DNA from 3 places in the Micromonospora sp. CMU55-4 genome. Region 3 is predicted to be linked to each of the others. Evidence: riboswitches for the same ligand, from Rfam matches in the RefSeq annotation. Region 3 holds a riboswitch; each other region holds the start of a gene.
The links. A riboswitch is a leader RNA that binds a small molecule or an ion and turns the genes downstream of it on or off. The one in region 3 is predicted to bind cobalamin.
Positions count from the first base shown of each region.

Region 1: linked by a shared signal. The riboswitch ahead of HA073_RS07595 (ribonucleoside-diphosphate reductase subunit alpha) and the one ahead of HA073_RS09155 (terpene cyclase/mutase family protein) in region 3 are both predicted to bind cobalamin.
Region 2: linked by a shared signal. The riboswitch ahead of HA073_RS07580 (acyl-CoA thioesterase) and the one ahead of HA073_RS09155 (terpene cyclase/mutase family protein) in region 3 are both predicted to bind cobalamin.

Region 1 covers NZ_JAAOLH010000003.1:310,203-318,104, forward strand. The annotation lists gene HA073_RS07590 (PrsW family glutamic-type intramembrane protease) at 1-731, opposite strand, end outside; cobalamin riboswitch at 852-1,068, shown strand; gene HA073_RS07595 (ribonucleoside-diphosphate reductase subunit alpha) at 1,181-3,589, shown strand; gene HA073_RS07600 (ribonucleotide-diphosphate reductase subunit beta) at 3,580-4,608, shown strand; gene HA073_RS07605 (MFS transporter) at 4,630-5,865, opposite strand; gene HA073_RS07610 (condensation domain-containing protein) at 5,904-7,343, opposite strand; gene HA073_RS07615 (glycosyltransferase) at 7,358-7,902, opposite strand, start outside.
Region 2 covers NZ_JAAOLH010000003.1:301,938-309,839, forward strand. The annotation lists gene HA073_RS07550 (carboxyl transferase domain-containing protein) at 1-2,842, shown strand, start outside; gene HA073_RS07555 (SCO5389 family protein) at 2,984-3,376, shown strand; gene HA073_RS07560 (Fur family transcriptional regulator) at 3,423-3,824, opposite strand; gene HA073_RS07565 (copper chaperone PCu(A)C) at 4,038-4,604, shown strand; gene HA073_RS07570 (Dyp-type peroxidase) at 4,601-5,824, shown strand; gene HA073_RS07575 (copper resistance CopC family protein) at 5,858-6,463, shown strand; cobalamin riboswitch at 6,659-6,860, shown strand; gene HA073_RS07580 (acyl-CoA thioesterase) at 6,991-7,503, shown strand; gene HA073_RS07585 (LysE family translocator) at 7,507-7,902, shown strand, end outside.
Region 3 covers NZ_JAAOLH010000004.1:147,258-154,350, reverse strand. The annotation lists gene HA073_RS09175 (ECF transporter S component) at 1-632, opposite strand, end outside; gene HA073_RS09170 (ABC transporter ATP-binding protein) at 629-2,260, opposite strand; gene HA073_RS09165 (CbiQ family ECF transporter T component) at 2,257-3,501, opposite strand; gene HA073_RS09160 (hypothetical protein) at 3,494-4,396, opposite strand; gene HA073_RS09155 (terpene cyclase/mutase family protein) at 4,393-5,847, opposite strand; cobalamin riboswitch at 5,984-6,122, opposite strand; gene HA073_RS09150 (hypothetical protein) at 6,208-6,660, opposite strand; gene HA073_RS09145 (peptidase) at 6,729-7,093, opposite strand, start outside.

The DNA.
Region 1 (7,902 bases), on a different contig from region 3:
CGCAGCAGCACCCAGCCCAGCGACACACCGCCGATGAACACGTACGCGGGCTGCGTGCCGAACGTGTCCCAGCAGGTGTGCAGCGTGACGGCGGCGGCGAAGGTGAGCAGGAACGCCGCCAGTCTCCGGCCGCCGGGCGCGGCGGCGAACGTGAACAACGCGGCGGCGGTCAGCCCGGTCCAGGCCAGGTGCGCGGCGGGCGCGGTGAGACCGCGAACCAGCAGCGTCCGCTCGACGGCGCCGAGGTTGCCCTCCGACCCGACGAACGCGGCGAACGCGTACCCCATGGTCTCCAGCGCGGCGAACCCGGCGCCGGAGGCCACGCCGATCACCAGGCCCTGCGCCGGTGACCGGTGCCGCCGCCACAGCAGCAGGATGCCGGCCGGCACGATCAGCTTCGCGGTCTCCTCGGCCAGGCCGACGAGCGCCATCGGCAGGACGCCGAGGCGGTGCAGCGTGCCGTACTCCAGCCAGCCGGCGGCGACCACGCCGACCACGCCGCCGAGAAGCGCGGCGACGCCGACGACGGAGCCGGGGACCGGGCGGCGGGCCGGCCGCCCCTGGGCGAAGGCCAGGAACGTGGCGGGCGCGACGCACGCGCCGAGCACGATCAGCGCCGGTACGAACGTGACGGTGCCGGTGCCGGACAGTGTCTCCAGCACCAGCAGGTGAAGCCCGACGCCGACGAGCAGGACCGCCACCCACGCCCAGCGGCGTCCGGTATTCCCCATACGCCGAGTATCGCGCCCGGCGGCGAGCGCCGGCATCGGGGGTAGGCACTGTGGACAGTGAGATCCATGCGACACGCCCGACACGACATCTGGTGTTGCCCAACCGCCCCCACCGCCATATATGGTGGTGCCGCAGCTGGTTCGGCCGAGCCCTCCGGGGCGGGGCCGAGGCAAGAGGGAACCCGGTGGAAATCCGGGACTGCCCCGCAGCGGTGAGTGGGAACGACAGCCGTCAACAGCACTGGGCCACCGGCCTGGGAAGCGACGGCCGGTAGGCGACCGGCGACCCCGGTCGGGCCCGCGAGTCCGAAGACCTGCCAGCGCGCCGTGCGCCTCCGCGTACGGCGGCCGGAGGTCGCGCGGGACGACCGACGCCAGCAGCCGGGCCGGCCGCGCCGTGCCCGTTGGCGTCTCCCGCCGTCTCCAGACGGTGACAGCGAGGAGAGGTCATGACTGTCGTGCAGGAAAGCCCGCCGGCCACCGGCGGCGGGTCCGAGGCCCGCCGGCCGGCGATGCGGGTACGCAAACGGGACGGCGACACCGAGCCGGTGGACGTCGGCAAGATCGTCCGGGCGGTCGAACGCTGGGTCGCCGACCTGGACGAGGTGGACCCGCTGCGGGTGGCCACCAAGACGATCAGCGGGCTCTACGACGGGGCGACCACCGCCGAGCTGGACCGGCTGTCGATCCAGACCGCGGCGGAGCTGATCGGCGAGGAGCCGCAGTACTCGAAGCTGGCGGCAAGGCTGCTGGCCGCGTACGTGGACAAGGAGGTCCGCGGTCAGGGCGTGGCGAGCTTCAGCCAGTCGATCGCGTACGCGCACGGGCTGGGGCTGATCGGCGACGAGACGGCCGCATTCGTCGCCCGGCACGCCCGCAAGCTCGACGACGCCGTGGACCCGGACGGCGACAGGCGGTTCGAGTACTTCGGACTGCGTACCGTGGCCGACCGCTACCTGCTGCGGCACCCGCAGTCGCGGCTGGTGGTGGAGACGCCGCAGTACTGGCTGCTACGGGTGGCCTGCGGGCTGTCCCGCACCCCGGGCGAGGCGGTCGGCTTCTACCGGCTGATGTCCAGCCTGGCCTATCTGCCCAGCTCCCCCACGCTGTTCAACTCCGGCACCCGGCACACCCAGATGTCGTCGTGCTTCCTGGTCGACTCGCCGCGCGACGAGCTGGACTCGATCTACGAGCGCTACCACCAGGTGGCGAAGCTGTCGAAGTTCTCCGGCGGCATCGGCATCGCCTGGTCGCGGGTGCGCGGCCGGGGCGCGCTGATCCGGGGCACGAACGGCCGGTCCAACGGCATCGTGCCGTTCCTCAAGACGCTCGACGCCGGGGTGGCCGCGGTCAACCAGGGTGGCCGGCGCAAGGGCGCGGCCTGCGTCTACCTGGAGCCGTGGCACCCGGACGTGGAGGAGTTCCTGGAGCTGCGGGACAACACCGGCGAGGAGTCCCGGCGTACGCACAACCTCAACCTGGCCAACTGGATCCCGGACGAGTTCATGCGCCGGGTCGAGGCCGACGGCGAGTGGTCGCTCGTCGATCCGTCGGACGCCCCGGAGCTGCCCGACCTGTACGGGGAGGCGTTCGACGCCGCGTACCGGGCGGCGGAGAAGAACGCGGTCCGCACGGTACGGGCCCGGGACCTGTACGGGCGGATGATGCGCACGCTCGCGCAGACCGGCAACGGCTGGATGACGTTCAAGGACGCCGCGAACCGGCTGTCCAACCAGACCGGTGAGCCGGGCAACGTGATCCACCTGTCCAACCTGTGCACCGAGATCCTGGAGGTGAACGACGACGCCGAGACGGCGGTGTGCAACCTCGGCTCGGTGAACCTCGGCGCCCACGTCACCGCCGACGGGGTGGACTGGGAGCGGCTGCGCGCCACGGTCCGCACCGCTGTGGTGTTCCTCGACCGGGTGATCGACATCAACTACTACCCGGCCGAGCAGGCGGCGGCGTCGAACCCGCGCTGGCGGCCGGTCGGGCTCGGCCTGATGGGGTTGCAGGACGCGTTCTTCACGCTGCGCCTGCCGTTCGACTCCCCCGAGGCGAAGGAGCTGTCCACCCGCGTGCAGGAGGAGATCCTGCTGACCGCGCTGGAGACCTCCGCCGGGCTGGCCGAGCGGTTCGGGCCGCATCCGGCGTACCCGCAGACCCGGGCCGCGAAGGGTGACCTGCACCCGGACCTGTGGGGCGCGGAGCCGGCGCAGGCCGGACGGTGGGCGGCGCTGCGTGAGCGGATCGCCGCAGGCGGGCTGCGCAACTCGCTGCTGGTGGCGATCGCACCGACCGCCACCATCGCCTCCATCGCCGGCTGCTACGAGTGCGTCGAACCGCAGGTGTCCAACCTGTTCAAGCGCGAGACGATGTCCGGGGAGTTCCTCCAGGTCAACACGTACCTGGTGCGGGAGCTGAAGGCCCGCGGACTGTGGACGCCGCAGGTCCGCGACCGGATCAAGCGGGCCGAGGGCTCGGTGCAGGACATCACCGAGCTGCCCGCGCCGGTGCGGGAGCTGTTCCGCACCGCCTGGGAGCTGCCGCAGCGGGCGCTGATCGACCTGGCCGCCGCGCGGGCGCCGTTCGTCGACCAGTCCCAGTCGCTCAACCTGTTCCTGAGCGCGCCGACCATCGGCAAGCTGTCCTCGATGTACCTGTACGCCTGGAAGGCCGGGCTGAAGACCACCTACTACCTGCGTTCCCGTCCCGCCACCCGCATCCAGCAGGCCACCGTCGCCCCGGTGCCCGCCCCGGTGCCCGCCCCGGTGCCCGGCGTGGTCTCCGCCGTGAGCGACGACGAGGCGCTGGCCTGTTCCCTGGAGAACCCCGAGAGCTGCGAGGCATGCCAGTGACCACCACCGCACCGACCCGGCACATGCTGCTCGACCCCGGCATGGACCTGACCCTGCGGCCGATGCGCTACCCGCGCTTCTTCGACCGGTTCAAGGACGCGATCAGGAACACCTGGACGGTCGAGGAGGTGGACCTGCACTCGGACCTCGCCGACCTGGCGAAGCTGTCCCCCGCCGAACGGCACCTGGTGTCGCGGCTGGTGGCGTTCTTCGCCACCGGCGACACGATCGTCGCCAACAACCTGGTGCTCAACCTCTACCAGCACGTCAACTCGCCCGAGGGCCGGCTCTACCTGTCCCGGCAGCTGTTCGAGGAGGCGGTGCACGTCCAGTTCTACCTGAACCTGCTCGACACGTACGTGCCGGACGAGAAGGAACGGTTCGCCGCGTTCGCCGCGGTGGAGAACATCCCGTCGATCGCCCGCAAGGCCGAGTTCTGCTTCCGGTGGATCGACTCGATCTTCGAGCTGCGGGAGCTGCGGACCCGCGACGACCGGCGGGCGTTCCTGCTCAACCTGATCTGCTTCGCCGCGTGCATCGAGGGCCTGTTCTTCTACGGCGCGTTCGCCTACGTCTACTTCCTGCGGTCCCGGGGCCTGCTCAACGGGCTGGCCTCCGGCACCAACTGGGTGTTCCGGGACGAGTCGATGCACATGGCGTTCGCGTTCGACGTGGTGGAGACCGTACGCGCCGAGGAACCGGACCTGTTCGACGCCGAGATGGAGAAGCAGGTGAAGGAGATGCTGGCCGAGGCGGTGGAGTGCGAGGTGAGCTTCGCCGCGGACCTGCTGGGCCAGGGCGTGCCGGGGATGTCGCTGGCCGACATGCGCGAGTACCTCCAGCACGTGGCCGACCGGCGCCTGGCGGTGCTCGGCATCGCCCCGATGTACGGCAGCGCCAACCCGTTCGCGTTCATGGAGTTGCAGGACGTGCAGGAGCTGTCCAACTTCTTCGAGCGGCGGGTGTCGGCGTACCAGGTCGGCGTGACCGGCAGCGTCACGTTCGACGACGACTTCTGACCGCCGCCCCCGCCCCGGCCGTCACGGCCGGGGCGGGGCCGGGCTCTCGCCGGGCAGCGCCGCCGCCCGCACCCGCCCGATCAACGCCACCACGGCGAGCGCCAGCACGGCCACCACCACGAACGCGGTACGCAGGTCCAGCGCGCCGGCGAGCAGGCCGATCACCGGCGCCGCGAGCAGCGCGCCCGGCCACTGGCCCATCGCCACCACGGAGACGCCCTCGCCGGACGTGAGGCCCGGCTGCTCACCGGCGAAGCCGAGCACCGTCGGGGTCACGCACGCCAGGCCGAACCCGAGCAGTCCGAACCCGGCCATCACCGCCGCCGGATGGGGGTACGCCACCGGCAGCGCCACGCCGGCTGTCGCGACCAGCGCGGACAGCCGGACGAAGCGGATCCGCCCGACCCGGCCGGCCAGCCGGTCGCCGAACAGCCGGGCGACGGTCGCGGCCAGCGAGAGACAGGTGTACGTGGCCGCGGCGAGCACCGCCGTGGCGCCGGCCACCTCGGTCGCGTACAGCGCGCTCCACTGGGCGCCGGCCATCTCGATGAACGAGGCGAGGAAGGCGATCACCGCGAGCAGCAGCAGTTGCGGGGTGAACCGGTCACGCAGCCGGCGCCGCGCCTCGCCGTCCTTGGTCTCCTGGCGGGGCGTGTCGGGCAGCCAGCGGTGCGTGCCGATCAGCAGCGCGCCCAGCAGGACACTGGTGACGGCCATCTGCACCGACGGCGACATCCCGATCGCCGCGGCCCCGGTGCCGCAGAGGCCGCCGACCAGCATGCCGATGCTGAAGCCCGCGTGGAACGTGGACAGGATGGGCCGCCCGTACCGCTTCTGCACCTCGACCGACTGGGCGTTCATCGGCGTGGCCAGCAGGTTCGCCGCGAAGCCCCAGACCGCGAGCCCGCCGACCAGCGCCACCACAGTGGTGGACGCGGCCAGCAGCGGCGCGTTGAGCAGGATCAGCGCGGCCCCGGCCAGCGCCAGCCGGCGGGTGTTGATGCGGCTGATCAGCACCGCCACCACGACCAGGGAGACCAGCTCCCCCGCGTTCGTGGCGATGTTCGCCAGGCCCCAGCCGGTGTTGCCGACCCCTACCGCGTCCCGCACCTCCGGCACGCGGGCCGACCACCCGCCGATGGCCAGGCCCATGATGACGAAGAGCAGCGCCACCGACCAGCGGGCCCGTACGGCCGAGCGGGGCACCGGCGGCGCGGGCTGCTCCGTCGTGTGCTGGTTCGTCGAGGTGTCCGTCATGGTCGTCGTACCTCTCTGGGATCGGTCCGTCGGAACTCCTACCCGATCGCGTGGTCGAGGAAGCACGCACCGTCAGGAAGGCGTACCCGTTCCGGTGTGGTGCCGGGGTCGGTGACGAGCGCCGAGACCACCGCGACGTAGTCGTCGATCAGCCCGCGTACCAGGTCGTCGCCGAAGACACCCCGGTTGCGGATCACCACGCCGCCGGCCCGGTCGTCGTCCACCACGACGATCGGTGAACCCCGCTTGACCCAGACGGGCAGACATTCGGGCGGCACGTCGGCGGCGACCACCGGCGGCGGGGTGCCGGGCGCGGCCCGGGCGGTGATGTCGACCGGCTCCACCCGCAGATCCGGGCAGTGCAGCACCGGCGACGCCGACGCGGCGGACTGGAACCAGGCGTCGAACAGGTGGTTGTCCGGCCAGGGGCGGATCGCCGCGAAGCCGGGACGGACCGCCCGGGCCAGCCGGTGGTACGCGGTGGCGTGCGCGACGGCCCCGGCCAGCGAGGCGTGCGCGGCGCCGACCACAGCGCTCATCGGCGCGTCCGGCGCAACGTCGACCGGCAGGTAGACGTTGTTGGTGAACTGCCCGACGAGCTGCCGGGACAGCGGGCTCTCCCGGCCCAGCGTGGTGGTGCCCAGCACCACCCGGGACCGGCCGGCCCGCCGCGACAGCAGCACCAGGTACGCGGCGAGCAGCAGCACGTACGGGCTGGTGCGGGCCCGCCGTGCGGCCGGGCGCAGCCGCGCGGTGATCTCGGGCGGGAACGCGAAGCGGGTGGCCACCTCGGCGCTGAGCGCGACGTCCGGCGCCGGCGGCGACGCCGGGAAGAGCTGGTACGGCTCCACCGGCCGCAGCCGGTCCCGCCAGTACGCGGCCCGGGCGGCGGCGTCGACGCCGTTGCCGGACTGCTCCGCCTCCTGGAGCGCGGCGAGCGCGGCCGGGTCCACGCCCAGCGGCGGCTGCGGGTCGGCCGCGCCGAGCCGGGCCGCGTACGCGTGGCACAGGTCCTCCACCACGACGCGGCACGACCAGCCGTCGGAGACCATGTGGAAGAAGCAGAGCGCGAGCACGTGCTCGGTCGCGGAGAGCCGGACCAGCGCGGCCCGCCACAGCGGCGCCCGGCCGGGGTCGAACGCGTCGTTGCGGTGCGCGTACGCGATCTGCTCGACGCGGGCCTGCTGCTCGGCCGGCGGCAGTCCGGACAGGTCGACGTACTCCAGCGGCGACTCCACGTGCGGCAGGATCCGCACCTCGGGCTGCACGCCGATGCGGTCGAACCGCATCCGCAGCGCGTCGTGCCGGTCCACCACGTCCTGCATCGCCTGCCGCAGCACGTCGACCCGCAGCGTGCCGCGCAACCGGCGGAACTCCACCACCACGAGCCGTGAGGCGCCGGGACGGGCCGGGTCGAGCGCGGTCATGAACTCCCACATCATCTGCTGGCCGGGGGCCAGCGGGTACGTCGTCGGCACTGCCACTCCCCCCGTCAGGCCGCCACCGGCGGCGTGGCCACCGGCGCGACCGGCCGGTGGTCCGTCTCGTCCGGCTGGTAGTCCGCCTCGTCCGGCGCGCGGAAGCCGGTGAAGAGCAGGTCGGGACGGCCGAGCCGCAGCGAGGTGACGAACGCGGCCCCGTCGAAGAGCGTCTCGATCGCCGCGCAGGCCGCCGACTCGGCCACCGCACGCGGTCCCCGGTCGCCGCCGAGCCGGCCGGGCGTCTTCGCGGCGATCACGGCGGCCGCGACGGCCGGCACCGCGAGCAGGCTGCGTCCCCCGCTGCGCCGGGCGGTCAGCAGCCCGGCCAGCGCGGTCACGGCGAGCGTGCTGGCGGTGTTGAGCACGAACCGGCGCCGGTGCGGGTGGGCCAGGCAGAGCCACTGCTCGGAGCGCCCGTACGTGGTGAACCGGTAGGCGACCGCGCGGAAGGTGTCGGCGACGCCGGTGTCGTGGGTGACCACGCCGTCCGGGTCGGTGAGCAGCACGTAGCCGGCGTCGGTGAGGAGCAGCCCGAGGTGCAGGTCCTCCCCGCCCA
Region 2 (7,902 bases), on a different contig from region 3:
GGCGCGGGGCGTGGTGTTCGCCTGGTTCGCCCAGCCGCTGCTGCGCCGCAACCGGGCCCGGGTCTACGCGCGGGTCCGCGCGCACCTGCGGCACCTCGACACGCACCCGGACGCGCCGGACCGCGCCGACCGGGTCGCCGAGATGGTACGCAGCACCGAGCCGCTGGTCCGGCTGCTCGGCCAGCGCCTGGTCCGCGACGACCTGGACAACGCGACGATGCTGGAGGTGCTGACCCGCCGCTACTACGGCAACAAGGCGCTCACCGAGGTCACCACCCGGGCCACCGGTGGCTGCACGTTCGTGGTGGCCGGGCGGGACGGTTCGAGCGTCGTGTCGGCGGCGGTGCGGTTCGACGCGCTCGGCGACGCGCTGCGCGGACTGGCCGAGGTGGCCGGCGACCGCGACGCCGTCGACGCGGACGTCTACCTGTCCTGGGAGAACCAGCCCGAGGACTTCGACGCCACCGCCGCCGCGCTGCTCGACGTGCTGAACGCGCACCCGCTGCCGGCGGCGGTACGCCGGATCACCACCACCGTCGCCGGGCGCGGCGGCGCGGTGATGCACCACCACTTCACGTTCCGGCCCGGCGAAAACGGGATGGCCGAGGAGCGCCTGATCCGCGGCCTGCACCCGCACATCGCGCAGCGGATGCAGCTGGAGCGGCTGCGCGAGTTCGACCTGACCCGCCTGCCGTCGCTGGACGAGGAGGTCTACCTGTTCCAGGCGGTGGCCCGGCAGAACCCGTCCGACCAGCGGCTGGTCGCGTTCGCGCAGGTACGCGACCTGACCGGGCTGCGGGAGCAGGACGGCCGCCTGGTGTCGCTGCCCACCACCGAGGACACGGTGGCGGCCTGCATCGACTCGATTCGCCGGGCGCAGTCGCGGCGGCCGTCGAAGTCGCGGTTCCCGACCAACCGGATCGTCATCTACGTGTGGCCGCCCAGCGAGCTGACCCGCGAGGAGATGGAGCTGATCGCCGGCCGGGTACGCCCCACCACGGTGGGCGCGGAGCTGGAGGAGATCCTGTTCATCGCGCGCCAGCGCGACCGCCGTACCGGCGAGCTGACCAAGGTCGGCGTGCGGATCACCTTCGACGTCACCGGGCACGCCCGGCTCGACGTGGGTGAGCCGCCGAGCGAGCCGGTCGAGCCGCTGGACGAGTACCGGCTGAAGGTGCTGCGGGCGGCCAGCCGCAACACCGTCTACCCGTACGAGCTGACCGGGCTGCTGGGCGACTTCGTCGAGCACGACCTGGACGCGGACCACCAGCTGGTGCCGGTGGACCGGCCCAAGGGCCGCAACAGCGCGGCGATCGTGGCCGGCGTGGTCACCACGCCGACGCCCCGCCACCCGCAGGGCGTGACCCGGGTGGTGCTGCTCGGCGATCCGACCAAGTCGCTGGGCGCGCTGTCCGAGCCGGAGTGCCGGCGGGTGATCGCCGCGCTGGACCTGGCGCAGCGGATGGGCGTGCCGCTGGAGTGGTACGCGCTGAGCGCCGGCGCCCGGATCTCGATGACCTCCGGCACCGAGAACATGGACTGGGTGGCCGCGGCGCTGAAGCGGATCGTCGAGTTCACCCAGGACGGCGGCGAGATCAACATCGTGGTCGCGGGCATCAACGTCGGCGCCCAGCCGTACTGGAACGCCGAGGCGACGATGCTCATGCACACCAAGGGCGTGCTGGTCATGACGCCCGACTCGGCGATGGTGCTCACCGGCAAGCAGTCGCTGGACTTCTCCGGCGGCGTGTCCGCCGAGGACAACTTCGGCATCGGCGGCTACGACCGGGTGATGGGCCCGAACGGGCAGGCGCAGTACTGGGCGCCGGACCTGCCGGGCGCGCGGGACGTGCTGATGGCGCACTACGACCACACGTACGTCGTGCCGGGCGAGCACGCGCCGCGCCGGGCCGTCACCATGGACCCGGTGGACCGGGACATCTGCGGCTACCCGCACGCGGTGGCCGGCAGCGACTTCGCCACGGTGGGCGAGATCTTCTCCGCCACCGCGAACCCGGACCGCAAGAAGCCGTTCGACATCCGTACCGTCATGCGGGCCCTCGCCGACCAGGACCATCCGGTGCTGGAGCGGTGGGCGGGCATGGCCGACGCGGAGACCGCTGTGGTGCAGGACGTGCACCTGGGCGGCATCCCGGTGTGCCTGCTCGGCATCGAGTCGCGGTCGGTGCCCCGGCACGGCTTCCCGCCCACCGACGGCCCGGACACCTACACCGCGGGCACGCTGTTCCCGCGCTCCTCGAAGAAGGCCGCGCGGGCGATCAACGCGGCCAGCGGCAACCGGCCGCTGGTCGTGCTGGCGAACCTGTCCGGCTTCGACGGCTCACCCGAGTCGATGCGCAAGCTCCAGTTGGAGTACGGCGCGGAGATCGGCCGGGCGATCGTCAACTTCCGCGGCCCGATCGTGTTCTGCGTGATCTCGCGCTATCACGGCGGCGCGTTCGTGGTCTTCTCCAAGGCGCTCAACCCGGACATGACGGTGCTGGCGATCGAGGGGTCGTTCGCCTCGGTGCTCGGTGGCGCGCCGGCCGCCGCCGTGGTGTTCGCCGGTGAGGTCGCCGCCCGCACCGCGGCCGATTCCCGGGTACGCGAGCTGGAGGGCCGGGTGGCGTCCGCCACCGGTACCGAGCGGGCCACGCTCAGCGCGGAGCTGGACGAGCTGCGCGGGTCGGTGCGGGCGGAGAAGCTGGGCGAGGTGGCCGCCGAGTTCGACCGGGTGCACAGCATCCAGCGGGCGGTCGAGGTCGGCTCGGTCGACGCGGTGATCCGCGCCGCCGAGCTGCGGCCCCGGGTCATCGAGGCGATCGAGGCGCACCTGCGCTGACACGTTCCGCGACGTCACACGGCGGACGGGCCTTCGGGTCCGTCCGCCGTTTCGCGTGCGCCGGTCCTTGACGGTCGTCCGGCGACATGGTGTGCTCAGATGGTAATGGAAACCGTGTTCGTTAGAGCTGCCGGAGGACCCATGTCGCTCACCGTTCCGCCCGCCCTGCTGCACGCCGCCGAGACCGGTCCCGTCGACGAGGAGGCGTTCGTCGCCTGTGTCCGCGACTCCCTGCCGTACGCCTGGGAGACGGTCAGCCGGGTCGCCGCCGACCTCGCCGCGACCGACGCCGAGTTCGCCGACAACGTCGTGCCGCCGCCCGGCGACGCCGAGCGCGGGCAACTGCTGCGCGCGATGGCCAGCGACGCGATCCGCGCCGGGCTGGAGCGGCACTTCGGGATCACGCTGGCGTTCCAGAACTGCCACCGGGTGGCAGCCTTCCGCCCCGGCGCGGCCGGCTCCGAGGCGTACCGCCGGTTCACCTCCAGCCGCGGCCAGTTGCTGAACCAGTCACCGGCGCTGCGCAACTGCTGACCGGCGGCCCGGCGCGGGCGGGTCACCGCCCGCCCGCGGCGGTGGCTCAGGCGGCGCAGCGGTCGCAGGTGCCGAAGATCTCCAGGGTGTGCCCGACGTCGGTGAAACCGTGCTGCGCGGCGACCTGGTCGGCCCACCGCTCCACGGCCGGGCCGGCCACCTCCACCGCACGGCCGCAGCGGCGGCAGACCAGGTGGTGGTGATGGCGGCTCTGGCTGCACCGCCGGTAGAGGTGCTCGCCGCCGGGCAGCCGCGCCGAGTCGATCTCGCCGTTGTCGACGAGCAGCTGCAACGTCCGGTAGACGGTGGTCAGACCCACCTTCGCCTGCCGCTGCACGAGCATCTGGTGCAACTGCTGCGCGCTGTGGAAGCCGTCCAGCTCCCGCAGCAGCGCCAGCACCTCGGCGCGCTGCCGGGTGTTGCGGGTCGCCCCGGTCGTCGCCGTCACCGTCCGCCTCCCTCGTCCGGGCGCCCTCTCCGGCCACGGCCGCGCCCGGCGCGCCACGTGACACCCGGAACCATTATGCCTTCCGGGCGCTCCCCGGTCCCCGGTCGCGGTGAGCCCGGGTGCATGTGACGCGACCGACTCCCCGGGCCGGAACTATCCGCGGCGCCGCCCCGACCAACGGTACGAACACCGGATCTTCGAGGGGACGACCGCATGCCCAGCACCACCAGCCGACGCTTCCCACGCACGGCGGCCCTGATCGGCGCCGCCGTCCTGGCCGCGTCCGTCGCCGCCTGCGGCTCCGCCGACGCCACGCCCACAACCGCGCCGTCGGCGTCGGCGCCCGCCTCGCCCCCGGCGAGCGCGGCAGCGGGCGTGCTGACGATCCGCGACCCGTGGGTGAAGGCCGCCGACAAGGGCATGACCGCCGCGTTCGCCACGCTCGTCAACGACGGCGACGCCGACGTCACGATCACCGGGGTGACCACCGACGTGTCCCGGGCCGAGATCCACGAGATGGCCATGACCGACGGGAAGATGGCGATGCGGCAGAAGCAGGGCGGCGTCGTGGTCGCCGCCGGAGCCCAGGCCGCGCTGGAGCCCGGTGGCGACCATCTCATGCTGATGGACCTGACCCGCCCGGTGCGCCCCGGCGACCAGCTCGACGTCACGCTCACCTTCGCCGACGGGCGCACCCAGACGTTCACCGCGGTGGCCAAGCCGTTCACCGGCGCCCAGGAGACGTACGCGCCCGGACACGGCGCGAGCCCCGCGTCATGACCGGAACCGGCGCGCCCGCGCGCCGGGTCAGCCGGCGCGGCCTGCTCACCGGCGGCGCGGCGGCCGCCGGGGGCGCGCTGGCCGGCGCGGGTGCCCTCGCCGCCCTCCGTTCCCACGGGGTACGCCCCGACGACGCCGTCCCGGTGGCCCAGGTCGGCAGCGCTGTCGAGCCGTTCCACGGCGCGCGCCAGTCCGGTGTCACCACCGAGCCCCAGGCGCACGCCGCGTTCGTCGCGTACACGCTGCGCCCGGACACGGACCGGGCCGCGCTCGGGCGGATGCTGCGACTGCTCTCCGACGACGCCGCCCGGCTCACCCAGGGTCGCCCGGCGCTGGCCGACACCGAGCCGGAACTGGGCCTGCTGCCGGCCCGGCTGACAGTCACGTTCGGCTTCGGCCCCGGGCTCTACGCCGCCGGGCTCGACGACCGCCGCCCCACGTCGGTGGCCGACCTGCCGGCGTTCCGGATCGACCGGTTGCAGCCCCGCTGGTCCGGCGGCGACCTGCTGCTGCAGATCTGCGCCGACGACCCGCTCACCGTCGCGCACGCCCAACGGGTCCTGACCAAGGACAGCCGCCCGTTCGCCACCGTCCGCTGGGTGCAGCAGGGCTTCCGCCGGGCCGCCGGCGCCGAGCCCGGACGCACCCAGCGCAACCTGTTCGGCCAGCTCGACGGCACCGCCAACCCGAAGCCCGGCGTGTCGGCGGACACCGCCGTCTGGGTGACCGACGGGCCGGACTGGCTGCGCGACTCCACCACCCTGGTGGTGCGCCGGATCAGCATGAACCTGGAGACGTGGGACCTGCTCGGCCGCGCCGACCGGGAACTCGCGGTGGGCCGGCGCCTCGACACCGGCGCGCCGCTGACCGGCGAGGCGGAGCACGACGAGCCCGACTTCGCCGCGCTCGGACCGGACGGGCTCACCGTGATCCCGGACTTCTCGCACCTGACCCGGGCCCGCGTCACCGACGACCGGCAGAAGATCCTGCGCCGGCCCTACAACTACGACGGCGCGCCGACCGCCGAGGGACACGCGGACAGCGGGCTCGTCTTCGCCGCGTACCAGGCCGACATCGCCCGGCAGTTCCTGCCCATCCAGCGGCGGCTGGCCGAACGGGACCTGCTCAACGAGTGGACCACCCCGATCGGCTCCGCCGTGTTCGCCGTACCGCCCGGCTGCCCCGAGGGCGGCTGGATCGGCCAGCAACTGCTCGGCTGACCACGACGCTGACCACGACCAGGAAGGCGCGTCATGCGTACCCGTACCGTCTCCGCACTCCTCGCCGCGCTGTTCACCGCGGCGCTGCTGCTGGTCCCGGCCACGCCCGCGGCGGCGCACAACTCGCTGCAGGAGGCCACGCCGGCCCGCGACGCCCGGCTCACCACCGCGCCGACGCAGGTGACGCTGCGGTTCCTGCAACGGCTCAACCCGGCCTTCACCACCATCACGCTGCGCGACTCCACCGACCGTCAGGTGCCCGCGAGCGCGCCCGCCGTGGACGGCGCGACGGGCACGGTGACGATCGAGGAGCCGCTGGCCAACGGCACCTACACCGTCGCCTACCGCGTGGTCTCGCGCGACGGCCACCCGGTCCAGGGCTCGTACCGCTTCACCGTCGCCGACCCGGCCGCTCCCCCGGCGGCCGCCCCGTCACCGGCCACTCCCTCGCCGGCCGCCTCCGCGGACGTCTCGGCGGGCGCTGCGGCAGGCGCGGACGCGTCTCCGGCGAGTGCCGACGCCTCGACGGGCGCCGACGACGGCGGTCTGCCGGTGGGAATCCTGGTCGGCGGAGCGGTCGCCGCGGTGGCGGCAGCCGGCGTGACCGCGCTACTGCTTCGACGCCGCCGCGCCTCCTGACCCGTCGCCCGCTGACGCGGGTCCGCCCGGCTTCCTGATGAGCGGGAGAGACGTCCCGCCATGCGGACGGCGCATGCGGGGCGGCACCGGGTGTGCCGGAGCCTGCGCGCCTGTGGGACGGCCGGGGGCAGTGCGCCGAAGGGCGGAACGCGGGTCGCGGCGAGGGCGGGTCGGGGCTGGGTTAGGCTGCCGGGAGCGCTGGTTCACCCGGTCGGCGACGGCCGGGTGTCGTAAGAGGGAACCCGGTGGAAGTCCGGGACTGCCCCGCAGCGGTGAGTGGGAACGACAGCCGTCAACAGCACTGGGCCACCGGCCTGGGAAGCGACGGCCGGTAGGCGACCGGCGACCCCGGTCGGGCCCGCGAGTCCGAAGACCTGCCCGCGTCGCGCGTACCACCGGTGCGCGCTGCCGTCGACCTCGCGGGTGGGTCGGGCGGGTGACACGCCGGGCGGGAGCCGTCGGCGTGCCTCGACGTGCAACTCCCCCGTCCGGTCGGCGGTCCGCTTCTGCGAGGACGGAACCGCACCGTGACCGATGCCATCACCCTCACCGGCCGACCACCGTCGGCGTCGCACCTGACCCTGTCGCAGATCATGGACCAGCACCACACCAACCTGATGGGCACGGTGCACGGCGGCCGGATCCTCAACCTGATCGACTCGGTCGCCGGGGTGGTCGCCGCCCGCCACTCCGACGGACCGGCCGTCACCGCCGCCATCGACGAGACGGCCTTCCTGCGCGCTGTCCGCGTCGGTGACGTGGTGCACGTGGACGCCCGGATCACCTGGGCCGGCCGCAGCTCGATGGAGGTGGCCGTGAAGGTCAGCGCGGACCGCTGGGACCGCGCGGTGCCGCCGGTGGACGTGGCGACCGCGCACCTGGTGATGGTGGCCGTGGACGACGAGGGCCAGCCCCGGCCGGTGCCGCCGCTGCTGCCCGGCACCGACGGTGACCGGCGGCGCTACCGGGAGGCGCAGATCCGGCGCGAACACCGGCTGGCGCTGCGCCGGGCGCTGCTCGACGGCGCCGAGGAGGGCTGAGGCGTGCTCGGACTGTCGGCGGCCACGCTCGCGGGATACCTGGCCGCGATCGTGGTGCTCATGCTCACCTCCGGGCCGGACATGATGTTCGTGCTCGCCAACGCCACCCGGTACGGCGCGCGGGCCGGGGCGGTGGCGGCGCTCGGGGTCGCGGCCGGGGAGGCGGTGCACGTCGCCGCCGTGGTGGCCGGACTCGCCACCGTGATCGCCGCGTCCCCGGTGCTGTTCACCGCGATCCGGTGGGCCGGTGCGGCGTACCTGATCGTGCTGGGCCTGCGGGCGCTGCGCGGCACGGGCCGGCCCGGCGTCGCGGCGGACGGGGCGGACGGCGGCGGCGCCGGGCGGGCGTTCCGGCGCGGGCTGCTCACGAACCTGCTCAACCCGAAGATGATCCTGTTC
Region 3 (7,093 bases):
CGGTGCAGGTTCTCCAGTACGGGGGCACCGGCGACGTAGGACAGCTGGGTGTCCGCGCCGACGCTGAACGGCCAGAACCACAGGTTCATCAGCAGGCCGTAGCCGTAGGCGGCGAGCATCCCGTACCCGGCCAGGACGGCGACCTCGGCGCGGCCGCGCAGCCGGGCCGGAAGCAGGCCGGCGCCGAGGCCGATCCACGAGGCGCAGAGCATCTGGAACGGCAGCCACGGCCCGACGCCTGCGGTGAGCAGGGCGGAGGCGAACAGCGATGTGGCGCCGAGCAGGAAGCCGAACCCGGGTCCGAAGACCCGGCCGGCGAGGACGAGCAGGAAGAACACGGTCTCGATGCCCGCGGTCCCGGCACCCAGGGGGCGCAGGGCGGCGTTGACGGCGGCGAGTACGCCGAGCATCGCCAGGGCTTTGCTGTCGATGCCGCCGGAGGTGAGTTCGGCGAGGACGAGCGCTACGAGTATCGGCAGCATGACGATGAAGACCAGCGGCGCCTCGCCGGTGCGGGCGGTGCTCTCCGGGTGTGCGGGGACGAAGAACGGCCAGGTGAAGGTGGCCAGCGCGGCGGCCGAGGCGAGGGTCAGCACCACGGCGGTACGCGGGGCGACCCGTAGCACGCTCATGCCGGTGCCCTGGTCTCGTCGAGCGCGGCGGCGACCTGTTCCACTGTCAGCCAGGGGGCGGGGGCGAGGACCTTGGCCACCTGCGGCGCGAACGCCGGCGAGGCGAGCATGACCTCTGCGGTGGTGCCGTCGGAGACGATCTCCCCTTCGGCCATCACGATCACCCGGTCGGCGAGGGTGGCGACGAGTTCGACGTCGTGGGTGGCGACCACCACGGCTCGGCCGCTGCCGGCCAGCATCCGGGCGACGGCGGTGAACTGCCGCTTGGCATGGTAGTCCAGGCCGCGGGTCGGCTCGTCGAGCAGGACCACCGGCGGAGCGGCGGTGAGCTGCACGGCGAGTGCGAGGGCGAGCCGCTGTCCCTCGGACAGGTCCCGGGGGTGCCGGTCACCGGGCAGTCCGGGGACGAGCTGGTCCACCAGCGCCCGGCAGGTGCCGGCCGGCACGCCGGTCTCCCGGTCGGCCTGGGCGCACTCCGCGTCGACTGTCTCCAGGTAGAGCAGGTCACCGGAGTCCTGCGGGACGAGGCCGACGTGCCGGCGGGCCTGACCGGCCGGCAGGGCCTTCGGGTCGACGGTGCCCTTCGGCCCGGTCACGGCGACGGTGCCGCCGTGGCGTGGGCCGCTGCCCTGCACCGCCCAGAGCAGGCTGGACTTGCCGGATCCGTTGCGGCCCATCAACGCGACGACCCGGCCGGCGCGCAGATCAAGGTCGACGCCGGCCACCGCGACGGTGCCCGGATACCGTACGACGATCTTCCGCGCGGTCAGCGTGGGACCGGTGTCCGCGCCCGCCGGGACCGGCGGCGGCGCCACGCCGGCGAGCCGGTGCCGGAGGTCGGACGCCCGTCGGCGGGCGTCACGGACCGACAACGGCAGCGGTGTCCAGCCGGCGAGGCGACCCAGCTCGATCAGGGGTGGCGCGATGTCGATGTGGGCCAGCCCGGTCGCCGGCGTCCCGTCGTGGACATGGCCGTCGCCGGGCAGGTACAGCAGCCGGTCGGCGTACTGCAGGACGCGCTCCAGCCGGTGCTCGGCCAGCACCACTGTCACTCCGAGGTCGTGCACCAGCCGGTTGACGGTGGCGAGCACGTCCTCCGCGGCGGTGGGGTCCAGCGCGGAGGTGGGTTCGTCGAGCACCAGCACACGGGGGTGCGCCGTGAGCACCGCGCCGATGGCGACCCGCTGTTGCTGACCGCCGGACAGCGTCCGCAGGGGCCGGTCGCGCAGGTCGGCGATGCCGAGCAGGTCCAGCGTCTCCTCCACCCGCTTGCGCATCACCGCGGGTGGCAGGGCGAGCTGCTCCATCCCGTACGCCAGTTCCTCCTCGACGGTGTCGGTGACGAAGCCGGCCAACGGGTCCTGGCCGACCACGCCGACGACGTCGGCGAGATCGCGCGGCGGGTGCGTGCGGGTGTCCCTGCCGTCGACGGTGACGGCGCCGTGCAGGGTGCCGCCGGTGAAGTGTGGGACGAGACCGTTGATCGCCCGCAGCAGCGTCGACTTTCCGGCGCCGGTACGGCCCGCGACCAGGCAGAGTTCACCTTCCTCGACGCGAAACGTCACATCCCGCAACGGTGGCGGGCCGCCCTCGGCATAGTGGACGGTGACCCGGTCGAAAGTGATCATGGGCGGTCTCCCGGTGTCGATGCCCTCGCGGCGCGCACTCCGTCTGCCGGCACGTCCGTGACGGGGATGGGCCGGTCCACCGACGGCGGGCGTCCGGCACGTACCGTCGGCGGTGGTGGCGGCGCCAGCCAGGCGGGTGCCGCCGCGACGCCGACGGCGAGAAGCATCAGCGGGGTCAGCTGGGGCCAGGTGAGCGGGCTGACCGGCGGGTAGAGGAGTTCCGGGTCCACCGAGCCGGCGAGCATGGTCAGTGCCGCGGCGGCCACCCCGCAGCCGGCCACGAGCAGCTCGGCCGGGCGCCAGCGGTCCGGTCGGTACCGGCTGCGGCGGACCCGGCGACCGGCCAGCAGCATGCCGGTCACGGCGGCGGTCAGTCCGGCCAGGAGCATCGGCAGCCCCAGGTAGCCGGGTGCGGCGGTGTCGAGCAGCCCGTAGGTGCCGGCGCAGACGCCGACCAGCCCGCCGAGGACGAGCGCCCCGGTGACGGTTCGCTGCCCGGCGGGCACCGCCGCGGTGCGGCCGTAACCACGGGAGTCCATCGCGGCCGCGAGGGCCAGGGACCGGTCCAACGCGTCGGCCAGCACCGGCAGGGCGATCCCGCGCAGCGCCCTCATCCCGCGGGCGGACGCGCCGCGCAGCCGCCGGGCCCGGCGGACCCGTAGCACGCTCTCCACCAGCTGCGGGGCGACCGACAACGCGACCACGACGGCGGTGCCGATCGCGTACAGCGCTCCGGGTACGGCCTTGAGCAGCCGCTTCGGGTTGGCCAGGGCGTTCGCCGCACCGAGGCAGATCAGCATCGTCGCCAGCCGCAGCCCGTCGTAGAAGCCACCGAGGATCTGCTCGGCGGCGACCGGTCCGAACAGGCGGATGCCCGCCGCCCACGCGGGCAGCGGGATCTCCGGCAGCCGGACCAGGATGTGGTCGCCCTGGCCGCCGCCGAACACGATCCGGAACACCACCCGCATCGTGACGATCACCGCGCCGAGCCAGACGTACATGCGGAACGCCAACGCCCACGGCGCGTCGCCCCGGCGACGCACCACCACCAGACCGGCGACGGCGACGAGCAGGGCCAGCGGCAGCGGATTCGTGGTGTGGCTGGCCGCGGTGGCCAGGCCGAGCGCCCACAGCCACCATGCGCCCGGGTGCAGCCCCCGGGGCAGCCACCACACCGGCCACCGGCCCGGCAGACGACGGGCGTCGGCCGGCCGCGACCCGGTGACCGTGACGTCAGTCATCCGGGTCGGCGGCACGGCGTCGTCGGGCCGCGACCAGCGCGCCGGTGGCGAGCAGGGCGAGCAGAAGCACCCCGGCGATCGTGCCCAGTGGCAGGCCGTCGTCGTCACGGGACGCGGCGACATCCGTCACCACCGGCTCGTCGGAGGAGCCCTGCGGTGCCGTGCCGGTGGCGGCGCCCGGCGTCGCCGTCAGGGTCGGCGTACCGGCCGTCGGTGACGTGCCGGCGGAGGTCGGCGGGCCGACGGAGACCGGCGGGCCGGAGGTGCCGCCCGGCCGGGTGGGCTCGCCGGGCCGGCCACCGGCGACCGGCGGCGGTGCGACGGTTCCTCCTGCCGGTGGTGGCGCCGCCGGCTCACCGCCCGTGGGCGGCGGCGGTGGTGGCGGTGGCGGTGGAGGGGCGGGGCGTTTCGGCGCGACGCCGGGACGGGGCGCGTCGTCGGCGTTGCGGTTGAGGGAGAACGACCAGCCCTCGAAGCTGCCGGCCGCCGGCTTGCGGTTGAGCACGCCCTTGTCGCTGTACGTCCAGCTGCCGCCGTTCGGGGCGTGCCAGTACGACCAGTAGGCGCTCGCAGGCGGGGTGTCGACGCACTTCTCCGTCGCGGCCGACGGCTTGCCGTCGATCCGGCAGATGAACCCCTCGCCCCAGCGCAGGGTTCCGGTGATCGGGAAGCCCGCGTTCTTGAGCGCCGCGAGGCCGGTGGCCTGGGCGCCCGGCGCGCACCGCACCACCGTCCCGCCGCCGAGTTCGTTGAAGTCCACCACGACTGTGACCCCGGAGGCGTCCGGGCAGTAGCCGGCCGACCCGGCGGCCACCGCAGGACTGCCCGGTCCGATCGTGGTGCAGGCGGTGACCAGGGCGACGGCCAGCGCGCCACGGGCGGCGCGGAGGCTCATCCCGCCCGCCGTCGGCCGAGCACGAGCAGTGTCACTCCGCCACCGATCAGCAGCAGCGCGATCAGCAGGTAGCTACCGATCGCCACGCCGGTCGTCGGCAGCCCGCCCGGCCCGGACGCGGCCGGGGTCGTGATCGGCGGCGCGACGGTGGCCGGCGCCGCGGTCGTAGGCGCGGGTGTCGCCGCAGGGCTGGTCACGCTCGGCGTCGGGCCGGCGGTGCCGGTCGGTGGAGGCGACGTGGTGAGCGTGGGAGACGCGGAGGGCGTGGACGGCGCGGTGGGCGAGGCCGTGCCGGTCGGGGTGGGAGTCGACGTGGGCGGCGGGTCGAGGCCGATCCGGCCCAGCGGGACCTGGGCCAGCCCGAGCAGGGCCTGCGCGGTGGCCCGGCGCCACTGGTCCAGGTCGGTGTCGGTGATCCCGGCCGCCGCGGCAGCCGTGAATCCGTCGGTGTTGTAGGCGATCGCGCCGGCGTCGGCGGAGGCCGCGCCACCGTTGCCCGCGGTGAGCTGCAGCGCGGCCAGGGCCGTCGCCGCCCGGGCGGCCTCGTCGTCGCGGCCGGCGGCGGCGAGGGCCTGCCCGGCCAGGCCGGTACTGTTGGAGTTCGCGCCGGTGGTGGGTCCCGAGCCGCCGAAGGAACCGTCGGCGTGCTGCTGGGTGACCAGCCAGTCGGCGCCCTTGCGGGCGGCGTCGCCGGCGCCCGTGGCGCCGTCCTCGGCGGCGGCCAGCAACGCCTGCACGGCCATCGCGGTCGAGTCGACGTCGAGGGTGGCGCCGGGCTGGTCGTCGCAGGACGGCGACGGCCCGTCGGCGGCGTCCGGGTAGAGCCGGAAGCCGCCCGCCGCGCACTGCTGCCGGATCAGGAAGTCCACCGGATCCTGTGGCAGGTCGCCGCTGCGGGCCAGGCCGAGCACGGCGAAGGACTGGTCGAAGGTGTTGCTGGCGTCCGGGCCGCTGTCGGCGGTGGTACGGCTGGTGATCCGTCCCCGCTGGTGCCCGGCGTCGGCCGTGGCGATCAGCGACAGGGTTTCCGCCCGCAGGTCGTAGCCGCCGAAGTCGGTGGGGTCCGCGTCGGCGGCGGCTGCGGCGTAGAGCAGTTTGGCGGTGGCCCCGCCGTCGGTGAAGCCCTCGATGCCCCAGTCGTCGTAGCTGTTGTAGGACCGTACGTGTGTCGCGACCTGCGCGGTCGCCGCCTGCCGGGTCGGTGCGTCGACGCCGGTGGCGGACAGCGCGACCAGGCCGTCGATGGTCAGCCCCCAGTCCTCGGGGGCGAACGGGCCGGGCAGCGCCCCGTCGGTGAACTCGCCGGCCAGCCAGGACGCGGCGTCGCGGGCGGCGGTGACGTGGGCCGGGGCGGGTGCCGCGACAACGGCCGGCGGGGTGCCGGTGATCGCGGCGAGAGCCGTCACCGTGGCTGTACCGAGACCGGTGGTGAGACGCCGGGACAGGGGCATCAGGGGTGCCTTTCGCAGAGCGGTCGGTGAAACCTCCGGAAAGCACCCCGAGAGACGGACACCCCGCTCCGCGTGCTGCGGTGGGCGGGGTGGTCGGACCTCGGCGGCCCGGACTTCACCCTGTAGACCTCGACAGTGGAAGCCGCTCGTCCCGGGCGGGGCATTCCGGCTCGCGAAAAGGGACTCTCGCTCACGGTTGCGGGTCAGCGCCGGCTTCGAACCGGCTTCCCCCCACACGGGACGTATGCAGTTGTGCCCGGCGCACCGGGTGCCGACACCGTACCGCCCGGGCGCGCGACGACGCCAGAGCAGCTGCCGGTACCCGGTGCGCCGCTGGTCACACCGTTCGCAGCCGGCGGGTCAGGGAGCGGCGATGCTCGGCGGGGCGCCGGCGCCGAAGGACCAGCCCTCGACGCTGCCCGGCGCGGGGTTGTAGCCGGTCGCCCCCGACGTGCTGTAGGACCAGGAGCCGCCGCTGGACGCGTGCCAGTACGACCAGTACGCGGTGGCCGGCGGGGTATTGACGCACGGCTCGGTCGCGGCGGTGGGCTTGCCGTTGATCCGGCAGACGAAGGCCAGGCCCCAGCGGGCGGTGCCGGTGACGGTGAAGCCGGCGGCCTGAAGCGCGGCCAGGCCGGTGGCCGGATCGCCCGGCGCACAGGCGACCTGGACGCCGCCGCCGAGCGCGGCGAAGTCGACGACCACAGTGACTCCCGAGGTGCCGGCGCAGGCGGCGGCGTGCGCCGACCGGGGCGCGGGTTCGACTGCGGTCAGCGCGACGCCGGCCACGACGGCGGCCAGCAGGCCGGCCATCCAGGTGCGGGCGGTGGGACGGTGACGGAACACGGGTCCTCCTGTGATCGGGTGAGCGGCGAGGCGGTTCACGGGCAGGCGAGCACCGGTGCGCCGAGGTCGGCGCCGGCGGCGGACAGACGGGCGTACCCGATCCCGGTGAGACCGAGGACGGCCTGGGCGGTGGCCCGGGGCGCGGTGGCCGGGTCGAAGCCGCCACCGTCGAAGTCGACGGCGCCCCGGTCGGCGGGCGCCCCGGCGCAGCCGACCTGGAGTCCGGCGAGGAACGCCCGGGACCGCGCCCAGGCCGGTAGCCGGTGACCGTCGCGCAGGGCCTGCGCGGCGAGGCCGGTGCTGTTGGCGTTCGGTGTGCCGGCCGCGTTGGCGAAGCCGCCGTCGGCACGCTGAACGGACACCAGCCAGCGCAGCCCGGCGGCGGCGTCGGCCGGACGGT